Regions from separate parts of the Burkholderia sp. BCC1996 genome, predicted to be linked through region 2. Evidence: predicted binding sites of a transcription regulator. Region 2 holds the regulator's gene; the other holds the start of a gene.
The links. Region 2 encodes HrcA, which represses chaperone genes, less so after heat shock. Its sites were predicted from a motif close to TTAGCACTCNNNNNNNNNGAGTGCTAA; they were not measured.

Region 1 (5,364 bases), 140 kb from region 2:
CTCGACGTCGAGGCGGCGCCATGATCGCCGCGTTGCTGGCCGCGAGCCTGATAGGAGCGAGCATGACAGCCGACCCCGTGACCGTCGCGCAGACGCATTTCGACCAGGTCCACTCGTACCGCGCGACGATCCGCTCGTCGGCGCGAAGCGGCGAGCACGCCGAATTCCACTATGCGTACCTGAAACCCGGCTTCGTCCGGATGGACTTCGTGTCGCCGCATCACGGCGCGGTTCTCGCGTACGATCCCGGCGACGGCAAGGTCCGGCTGCGCCCGTTCGGCGAGCATGCGCTGCCCGCGCTGACGCTGTCGCCGTCCAATCCGCTCCTGCGCAATCGCAGCGGCCATCGCGTCGACCGGTCGGACGTCGGCGTGCTGCTGCGCAACGTGCATGCGCTGCAGCAGGGCGGTGCGACGGTGACGGAGGGCCAGGAAACCGTCGGCGGCCGCACCACGCTGCGCGTGTCGGTGACGGGCGCACCCGCGCACGTGGTCGACGGCGTGCATCGCTATCGTCTGTGGCTGGACACCGAGGACGGCTTTCCGCTGAAGGTGGTCAGCTTCGCGGACGACGACGGCGCGCCGCTCGAGACGGTCACGCTCGACGACGTCGAGATCGACGTCGCGTTTCCCGCCCGCTTTTTCTCCCCCTGATTCCTGATCCCGACGACTCCTGCCGGAGGCAGCATGGCGGAATACCGGTTTTCGACGACGTGGCGCGTGGACGCGTCGCTCGCGGCGGTCTGGGACGCGATCTACCAGGTCGATCGCTGGCCCGACTGGTGGAAGAGCGCCGTGCGGACCGTCGAGATCGAACCCGGCGATGCGCGCGGCGTCGGCGCGCTGCAGCGTTACACGTGGAAAGGCGCGTTGCCGTACCGGCTGACCTTCGACATGCGCGTGCTGCGCGTCGAGCGGCTGCATGTGCTCGAAGGCCGCGCGAGCGGCGCGATCGAAGGCGACGGCCGCTGGTCGTTCGCCGGCGACGGCACGCGCACCGTCGTGCGCTACGACTGGCACATCCGCACGCGCGAGCGCTGGATGAACTGGCTGGAGCCGGTCGCGCGCCCGCTGTTCGCCTGGAATCACGACGTCGTGATGCGCGAAGGCGCAAAAGGGCTCGCGCGCCGGCTGGGCGCGACGGTCGAGACCGACGGCCGGACGTTCCAGCCGGTCGCCGGCTGTCCGGACATGTGACGATCTCGCGTTCTGTCCCGGCCTCGTTGGCGTCCGAGCGGCCCTTTTCATGCGATACCGGACGACCGCGGGAACTCGGTGCCTGCCCCGTGTCAAATTGGGGCGATGGTCGGGATATCCCGTATCCCGTCCGCTCCCGGTGTGCGAGGTTGATGTGTATGTGACTGTTTTGAATGGCTTTTTTTGATTTATCCCCGTTTTTCCGCCGTTCCGCCCCGCACGAAAAAACCTCCGGCTCCCCTTCTTGAATTTGTCAAAACCCGTCCATATAATTAGCACTCGCTGCACGAGAGTGCTAACAATTCTCTGCCGGGCGACCCGCCGGGCAGATTCCCTAAGCGTTCTTCAATCTCAGTCAAGAGAGGAGTGAATATGAACCTTCGTCCTTTGCACGATCGCGTGATCGTCAAGCGCCTGGATCAGGAAACCAAGACCGCCTCGGGCATCGTGATCCCCGAAGCTGCTGCTGAGAAGCCGGATCAAGGCGAGATCCTCGCGGTCGGCCCGGGCAAGCGTGACGACAAGGGCGCGGCGATCGCGCTCGACGTGAAGGTCGGCGATCGCGTGCTGTTCGGCAAGTACGCTGGTCAGACCGTCAAGGTCGACGGCCAGGAACTGCTGGTCATGCGCGAAGAAGACATCATGGCCGTGGTCAACGCGCAGTAAGCGTCCACCGACGGTACATATTCCCAAGAATTCAAGGAGTTAGAAGATGGCAGCTAAAGACGTCGTATTCGGCGATTCCGCCCGTTCGAAGATGGTCGAAGGCGTGAACATTCTCGCCAACGCAGTCAAGGTCACGCTGGGTCCGAAGGGCCGCAACGTCGTGCTCGAGCGCAGCTTCGGCGGCCCGACGGTCACCAAGGACGGTGTGTCGGTCGCGAAGGAAATCGAGCTGAAGGACAAGCTCCAGAACATGGGCGCGCAAATGGTCAAGGAAGTGGCTTCCAAGACCAGCGACAACGCAGGCGACGGCACGACGACGGCAACCGTCCTCGCGCAATCGATCGTTCGCGAAGGCATGAAGTACGTCGCATCGGGCATGAACCCGATGGACCTGAAGCGCGGCATCGACAAGGCAGTCGCAGCGGCTGTCGAAGAGCTGAAGAAGATCAGCAAGCCGTGCACGACGAACAAGGAAATCGCACAGGTCGGCTCGATCTCGGCGAACAGCGACACGTCGATCGGCGATCGCATCGCTGAAGCGATGGACAAGGTCGGCAAGGAAGGCGTGATCACCGTCGAAGACGGCAAGTCGCTGGCTGACGAACTCGACGTCGTCGAAGGCATGCAGTTCGACCGCGGCTACCTGTCGCCGTACTTCATCAACAACCCGGACAAGCAAGTCGCCGTCCTCGACAACCCGTTCGTGCTGCTGCACGACAAGAAGGTGTCGAACATCCGTGATCTGCTGCCGGTGCTCGAGCAAGTCGCGAAGGCTGGCCGTCCGCTGCTGATCATCGCTGAAGACGTCGAAGGCGAAGCGCTCGCAACGCTGGTCGTCAACAACATCCGCGGCATCCTGAAGACCGTTGCGGTCAAGGCGCCGGGCTTCGGCGATCGTCGCAAGGCGATGCTGGAAGACATCGCGATCCTGACCGGCGGTCAAGTCGTCGCGGAAGAAACCGGCCTGACGCTCGAGAAGGCAACGCTGGCAGAACTGGGCCAGGCGAAGCGCATCGAAGTGGGCAAGGAAAACACGACGATCATCGACGGCGCAGGCGAAGCCGTGAACATCGAAGCGCGCGTCAAGCAAGTTCGCACGCAAATCGAAGAAGCGACGTCGGACTACGACCGTGAAAAGCTGCAAGAGCGCGTGGCCAAGCTGGCCGGCGGCGTGGCAGTGATCAAGGTCGGTGCAGCGACCGAAGTCGAAATGAAGGAAAAGAAGGCACGTGTCGAAGACGCACTGCACGCAACGCGCGCAGCTGTGGAAGAAGGCATCGTGGCAGGCGGCGGCGTTGCGCTGATCCGCGCTCGCACCGCGATCGCAGGCCTGACCGGCGCGAACGCCGACCAGAACGCCGGCATCAAGATCGTGCTGCGCGCAATGGAAGAGCCGCTGCGCCAGATCGTCACGAACGGCGGCGAAGAAGCGAGCGTCGTGGTGGCGGCAGTGGCTGCAGGCACGGGCAACTACGGCTACAACGCAGCAACGGGCGAGTACGTCGACATGGTTGAAGCCGGCGTCGTCGACCCGACCAAGGTCACGCGCACCGCACTGCAGAACGCAGCTTCGGTTGCTGGCCTGCTGCTGACGACGGACGCAGCTGTCGCAGAACTGCCGAAGGAAGATGCACCGATGCCGGGCGGCATGCCGGGCGGCATGGGCGGCATGGGCATGGACATGTAATCGACTTCGGTCGATGGTGTCCGGGGCGCGCAGCGATGCGCGCTCCAGCCAAAGAAAAAGACCCGCAGCGATGCGGGTCTTCAGACTGCTGACAAACCCTCGCCAAGTGCGGGGGTTTGTTTTTTAATGACGTGATGCTGAAGACGCCCATGCCCACGCAGCACGAACTCGAGATGGTGACGCTCGAGGAACTCGTGCCGAAGGACCACCTGCTGCGCCAGATTGACGCGGCGGTGGATTTCGAGTTCATCCGCGCGAAGGTGGCGCATCTGTATTGCGCGGACAACGGGCGGCCGGCGCTCGATCCCGTGGTGATGTTCAAGCTGCTGTTCATTGGCTACCTGTTCGGGGTGCGCAGCGAGCGGCAACTGATGCGCGAGGTTCAGGTCAACGTTGCCTACCGCTGGTTCGCCCGGTTTCGGTTGACCGACAAGGTGCCGGATGCGTCAACGTTCTCGCAGAATCGCCGCCGACGCTTCACGGACACGGCGGTGTATCAGGAGATCTTCGACGAGATTGTGCGGCAGGCGATGAAGCGCGGGTTGGTCGATGGTCGAGTGCTGTACACGGACAGTACGCACCTGAAGGCGAACGCGAACAAGGGCAAGTTCGATGTCGTGAAGCTGGAGCAGACGCCTGCGGCGTACACGGAGGCGCTGAATGCGGCGGTGGACGCGGACCGGGCCGCGCATGGCAAGAAGCCGCTGAATCGCGACGACGACGAACCGCCACCGAGCAAGGACACCAAGATCAGCCGAACCGATCCGAACAGCGGTTACATGGTGCGGGACGACAAGCCCAAAGGGTTCTTCTATCTGGACCACCGCACGGTGGATGCCCGGCACGCGATCATCACCGATACGCATGTGACGCCGGCCTCGGTGCACGACAGCCAGCCGTATCTGGATCGGCTGGATCGCCAGCGCGAGCGCTTTGAGTTCAAGGTCGAGGCGGTGGGGCTGGATGCGGGCTACTTCACGCCGGCGGTATGCCAGGGGCTGGAGGAGCGAGGGATTGCCGGGGTGATGGGCTATCGCACGCCGAACCACAAGCCGGGTATGTTCTACAAACGGCAGTTCAAGTACGACGCGTATCGCAACGAATACGTATGCCCGCAAGGACAGGCGCTGCCGTACAGCACGACCAATCGGGTCGGCTATCGGGAATACAAATCCAATGCGCAGATCTGCGGGCGCTGCCCGGTACGGGCGCAGTGCACGAACAGTGCGAACGCGGTGAAGGTGGTGACGCGCCACGTGTGGGAGCGCGCCAAGGAGAAGGTGGACGCGCGGCGCTTGACCGAATGGGGCCAACGCATTTACGCGCGGCGCAAGGAGACGGTGGAGCGTAGCTTCGCCGATGCCAAGCAACTGCATGGGCACCGTTATGCCCGTATGCGTGGGCTACGCAAGGTGGCCGAGCAGTGCTTGCTGGCCGCGGCGGCACAGAACATCAAGAAGATTGCGATGCTGCTGGCGCGGAAGCGGAAAAAGGGGCCAGCGGGTCCCGATTGGCACTTCGTGCGCATGCTGCTGCGTCTGGTGAGCGGTTTGCGCTGCAGCTTCGACTGCCCGCTCGCGGCGAGCCCGTAATCCTGATCCCAGAAAGACAAAACCCCGCGCTCCGAAAAACGTGGGGTTCGTCAGCAGTCTGAAGACCCGCAGCGATGCGGGTCTTTTTTTATGTGCGCGTAAAAAGGGGCGGACATGCCGCCCCGGCGCGAGGGTGAGCCGCGTGCAACGGCGGCGCAGGGCCGCCGTGCGGGTTCAATGCCGGGCGATCCGCGGCGAGGTTTTGCTGCTTTCCGTCACCGGG
Region 2 (5,364 bases):
CGCCGTTCCAGTTCGGCGAGCCGCGCGACGCGCCCCGCTTCCGTTTCCTCGTAAAGCGTCTGCGCGATGCTCGCGGGCCCGCGCACGTCGCAAATGCCAAGCACGGCAATGTGCCAGACGACACCGTCGATCGCAATCTCGACCTCGTCGCCGACGCGCACGTCCTTGGCCGGCTTCACCGTCGCGCCGCCGATCTTCACGTGGCCCTTGTCGACCGCGTCGGACGCGAGCGAGCGCGTCTTGAAGAAGCGGGCCGCCCACAGCCATTTGTCGATGCGCAGCTTCGCGCCGGGTTCAGTCGAAATCCTGTAGTTCATCGCGTTCAACTCACCGTTTCGGGCTGCGCGGCCTTCACCGGCCAGCCCTGCAGATTCTCGGCGACGATCTCGCCCACCGCGCCGATCCACGCGGGCGCGCCGTTCAGGCACGGAATCCGGTGGAACGCCTGGCCGCCGCCCGCGATGAACTCGTCGCGCACCTCCATCCCGATCTCCTCGATCGTCTCCAGACAATCGGCCGTGAAACCGGGACAGAACACGTCGGCCCGCCGCACCCCCGCCTCGCCGAGTTCGCGCAGCGTCGGCGCCGTGTACGGCTGCAGCCACTCGGCCTTGCCGAAGCGCGACTGGAACGTCACGCGGCATTCGAGCGTCGACAGCCCGAGCGCGGCCATCAGCAGCGCGCCCGTCTGCTGGCACTGGTCGTGATAGGGGTCGCCCAGATCGAGCGTGCGCTTCGGCACGCCGTGGAAACTCAGCACGAGCTTGTCGCCGGCCGCGAAGTCGGGCCGGCCATGCTGCGCCCAGTACTGGCGCACCTGCTCGGCGAGCGCGTGGATGTAGGCCGGATGGTCGGCGTAGTGCCGCACCGTGCGCACTTCCGGCTGGTTGCGCATCCGCGCGAGCCCGGCGAACGCGGCATCGAATGCCGTCGCGGTGGTGGACGCCGAGTATTGCGGGTACATCGGCATCAACAGCACGCGCTCGACGCCCGCACGCTTGAACTGCGCGAGCGCCTGCGCAATGCCCGGGCTGCCGTAGCGCATCGCGTAGTCGACCGTCACCTGATAGCCGTTCGACGCGAGCAGGTGGCGCACGCCGTCGGTCTGGCGCTCGGTGTACACGCGCAGCGGCGAGCCCTCGGGCATCCAGACGGCCGCATACTTCTTCGCGGACGCGCGACCGCGCAGCGGCAGGATCAGCGTGCGCAGCAGCACCTGCCAGACGACCTGCGGGATTTCGACGACACGCGGGTCCGACAGGAACTCGGCCAGATAGCGCCGCACCGCGCGTGGCGTCGGGGCGTCGGGCGTGCCGAGATTGATCAGCAGCACGCCGATGCGATGGGCAGCTGCGACGCTCGAAGGCGGCTCAAGATCGAAACGCATGGGCAGGAACGTGCTCGGGGCACGCAGTCGGACGGCCCTCAATTATAGCGGGCCGTCTCGCCCGGGTCGGCTGGCCGTTCGGCCGACTGGCGGTGCGCACGGCGCCGCGGCACGATGGCGGGACGGTATCGGTCGGGTTACTGCTGGCTCAGCGTGAGCGACAGCAGCCGCGCGGTGATGTCGACGATCGGGATCACGCGGTTGTACGCCATGCGGGTCGGGCCGATCACGCCGAGCGTGCCGACGATCTGGCCGTTCACCTCGTACGGCGCGGTCACGACGCTCATTTCCTCGATCGGCACGAGCGTCGATTCGCCGCCGATGAAGATCTGCACGCCCTGGGCGTGGCTCGACACGTCGAGCAATTGCAGGAGGCCCGTCTTTTGGTCGAACACGTCGAACAGCTTGCGCAGCCGCGCCATGTCGGACGACAGATCCGCCACTTCGAGCAGGTTGCGCTCGCCGGAAATGAGCACGGTGTCCTCGGTGTCGGGCACCTCGGTGCTGGCCGTCACGGCCGCATGCATCAGCGTGGTCATGTCGCCGCGCAGCTGGTCGATCTCGTCGCGCAGGCGGCGGCGCACCTCGTCGAACGACAGCCCGGCGAAGTGCGCGTTGATGTAGTTGGACGCCTCGGTGAGCTGCGACGGCGAATAGTCGCGCGGCGTCGCGAGCATCCGGTTCTGCACGTCGCCCTCGGGCGTGACGATGATCAGCAGGATGCGCTTGTCCGACAGCCGCATGAACTCGATCTGCTTGAACACGTGGCTGCGGCGCGGCGTCAGCACGACACCCGCGAACTGCGACAGGTTCGACAGCACGCTCGCCGCGGCCGCCACGACCCGCTGCTGCGGTTCGCCCGCCTGCAGCGTGTTCTGCACCTGGCGCGCGACGGCCTCGGCGTCGATCGGCGCCTCGACCGTCAGCATCGTGTCGACGAACAGCCGGTAGCCGCGCGGCGTCGGCACGCGGCCGGCCGACGTGTGCGGGCTCGACACGAGGCCGAGCTCCTCCAGGTCGGACATCACGTTGCGGATCGTTGCCGGGCTCAGTTCGAGCCCGGAGTAACGGGACAACGTGCGCGAGCCGACCGGCTGACCGTCGGCGATATACCGTTCGATCAGGGTTTTCAGGAGGGTTCGTGCGCGAGGATCTAGCATGGTGGAAAATTTTAGCGCAACCGCGCGAGCACGGCGAGTGGCCGCGGCCACTGTCGCCCGGGCCGACCGATCCGGCCCCGTTCGCGCACAGCCGGTTCTTTTCGTCAACGAGCTATGGTGTAATGCCGGCATGAAAACCGGTAATCAGTTCAACACCGTCGCGCTCGTCGGCCGGAGCAACACGCCCGGCATCGCCGAGCCGCTCGCCACGCTGGCTGGCTGCATCGCGAAGCTCGGCTTCGAGGTCGTGTTCGAAGCCGAAACGGCGCGCGAGATCGGCATCTCCGGCTATCCGGCGCTCACCCCGGCGGAGATCGGCGCGCGCGCGGACGTGGCGGTCGTGCTCGGCGGCGACGGCACGATGCTCGGCATCGGCCGCCAGCTCGCGCCGTACAAGACACCGCTGATCGGGATCAACCACGGGCGGCTCGGCTTCATCACGGACATCGCGGCGGCCGACATGCAGGCGCGCGTCCCGGTGATCCTGTCGGGCAAGTTCGAGCGCGAGGAGCGCTCGCTGCTCGAGGCCCGGATCATGCGCGACGGCGAACCGATCTACCACGCGCTTGCGTTCAACGACGTCGTCGTGAACCGCAGCGGCTTTTCCGGGATGGTCGAGCTGCGCGCGTCGGTCGACGGCCGGTACATGTACAACCAGCGTTCGGACGGCCTGATCGTCGCCACGCCGACCGGCTCGACCGCGTACGCGCTGTCGTCGGCCGGCCCGATCCTGCATCCGCAGCTCCAGGGCATCGTGCTCGTGCCGATCGCGCCGCACGCGCTGTCGAACCGGCCGATCGTGCTGCCCGACGATTCGAAGATCGCGATCCAGATCGTCGGCGGCCGCGACGTCAACGTGAACTTCGACATGCAGTCGTTCACGTCGCTCGAGCTGAACGACACGATCGAGGTGCGCCGCTCGAAGCACACGGTGCCGTTCCTGCACCCGGTCGGCTACAGCTACTACGCGACGCTGCGCAAGAAGCTGCACTGGAACGAACACGCATCGAACGAAGACGACAAGGCGTCCTGACGCACCCACGCCCGACACCATGCTCCGCCACCTCTCGATTCGCGACTTCGTCATCGTCGCCGCGCTCGATCTCGAATTCGACAGCGGCTTTACCGTCTTTTCCGGCGAAACCGGCGCCGGCAAATCGATCCTGATCGACGCGCTGGCCCTCGCGCTCGGCGAACGCGCCGACGCGAGCGTCGTGCGCGCCGGCTGCGGCCGCGCCGACATCACCGCCGAATTCACGCCGCACGACCGCGTCGCGCGCTGGCTCGACGAACACGCGTTCGACGCCGAGGACACCGTGATGCTGCGCCGCGTGATCGACGCGAACGGCCGCTCGCGTGCGTTCATCAACGGCACCAGCGCGACGCTCGCGCAGCTGCGCGAGCTCGGCGAGATGCTGGTCGACATCCACGGTCAGCACGCGCACCAGCTGCTGATGCGGCCCGACGCGCAGCGCGAGCTGTTCGACACGCACGCGGGGCTCGTGGCCGATGCCGCGAACGTCGCACGCGCGTGGCGCGTCTGGCGCGACGCAACGCAGGCGATCGACGCCGCGAAAGCGCATGAGCGCGAACTGCAGCTCGAACGCGAGAAGCTCGCCTGGCAGCTCGCCGAACTCGACAAGCTCGCACCGCAACCCGGCGAATGGGACGAAGTCGGCAGCGAGCACAAGCGCCTGTCGCATTCGGCGAACCTGATCGCCGGCGTGCAGGGCGCGCTCAACGCGCTGTCCGAGGCCGACGACGCGATGCTCCCGCAGCTCGGCGCGATCGTGTCGAAGCTGCGCAGCCTGGCCGACTACGACACGGGGCTCGGCGATGCGCTCGCGTCGCTCGAACCGGCCGAAATCCAGCTGCAGGAAGCCGTCTATTCGCTGTCGCACTACGCGCAGCGCCTCGATCTCGACCCGGCCCGGCTCGCGCAGGTCGAAACGCGCCTCGACGCGCTGCACTCGACCGCCCGCAAGTTCCGGCTGCCGCCCGACACGCTGCACGAGGAACATGCGGCACGCCGCGCGCAGCTCGCCGCGCTCGACGCGGCCGCCGATCTCGGCGCGCTCGAAGCCGCGCAGGCGAAGGCATGGGAAGCCTATCTCGCCGACGCGAAACACCTGTCGACGGCCCGCGCGCAGGCCGCGAAGGCGCTCGGCACGGCCGTCACGGCCGGCATGCAGGAACTGTCGATGGCGGGCGGCAGCTTTGAAGTCGCGCTCGTGCCGCTCGCCGACGGCGGCCCGCACGGGCTCGAACAGGTCGAATTCCGGGTCGCCGGGCACCCGGGCGTGCCGCTGCGGCCGCTCGCGAAAGTCGCGTCGGGCGGCGAACTCGCACGGATCAGCCTCGCGCTGGCCGTGATCGCTAGCGCCGCCAGCCCGACGCCGACGCTGATTTTCGACGAAGTCGACACGGGGATCGGCGGCGGCGTCGCCGAGGTGGTCGGCCGCCTGCTGCACCAGCTCGGGCGCGACCGCCAGGTGCTGTGCGTGACGCACCTGCCGCAGGTCGCCGCGCGCGGCGACCATCACTTCCAGGTCGCGAAAGGCGCCGACGAGCGCGGCGGCACCGTCTCGTCGGTCGTCCCGCTCGACAAGGCGAGCCGGGTCGAGGAAGTCGCGCGGATGCTCGGCGGGCTCGAGATCACCGCCACCACGCGCAAGCACGCGAAGGAAATGCTGGCGGCCTGACGCCGGCTTCGTCGGCCGAATGCAGAAGATCGGCGCATGCGCCGGTCCCGGACTGCCGACGAACCCCACGTTTTTCGGCACGTGGCGTGTCGCTTTTCCCGGAACAGGCCTGCAG

Region 1: groES (co-chaperone GroES) is a predicted target of HrcA. The motif match lies at 1,469-1,495, and genes of this name have one in related genera.

Annotation. Positions count from the first base shown of each region.
Region 1 is NZ_CAJPHM010000006.1:357,038-362,401, forward strand. It holds gene U4Z64_RS11595 (quinol oxidase) at 1-24, shown strand, start outside; gene U4Z64_RS11600 (LolA family protein) at 21-653, shown strand; gene U4Z64_RS11605 (SRPBCC family protein) at 687-1,196, shown strand; gene groES (co-chaperone GroES) at 1,569-1,862, shown strand; gene groL (chaperonin GroEL) at 1,909-3,549, shown strand; gene U4Z64_RS11620 (IS1182 family transposase) at 3,684-5,141, shown strand; gene U4Z64_RS11625 (hydroxymethylpyrimidine/phosphomethylpyrimidine kinase) at 5,316-5,364, opposite strand, start outside.
Region 2 is NZ_CAJPHM010000006.1:217,519-222,882, reverse strand. It holds gene U4Z64_RS11040 (RNA-binding S4 domain-containing protein) at 1-317, opposite strand, end outside; gene hemH (ferrochelatase) at 323-1,387, opposite strand; gene hrcA (heat-inducible transcriptional repressor HrcA) at 1,525-2,547, opposite strand; gene U4Z64_RS11025 (NAD kinase) at 2,678-3,580, shown strand; gene recN (DNA repair protein RecN) at 3,600-5,249, shown strand.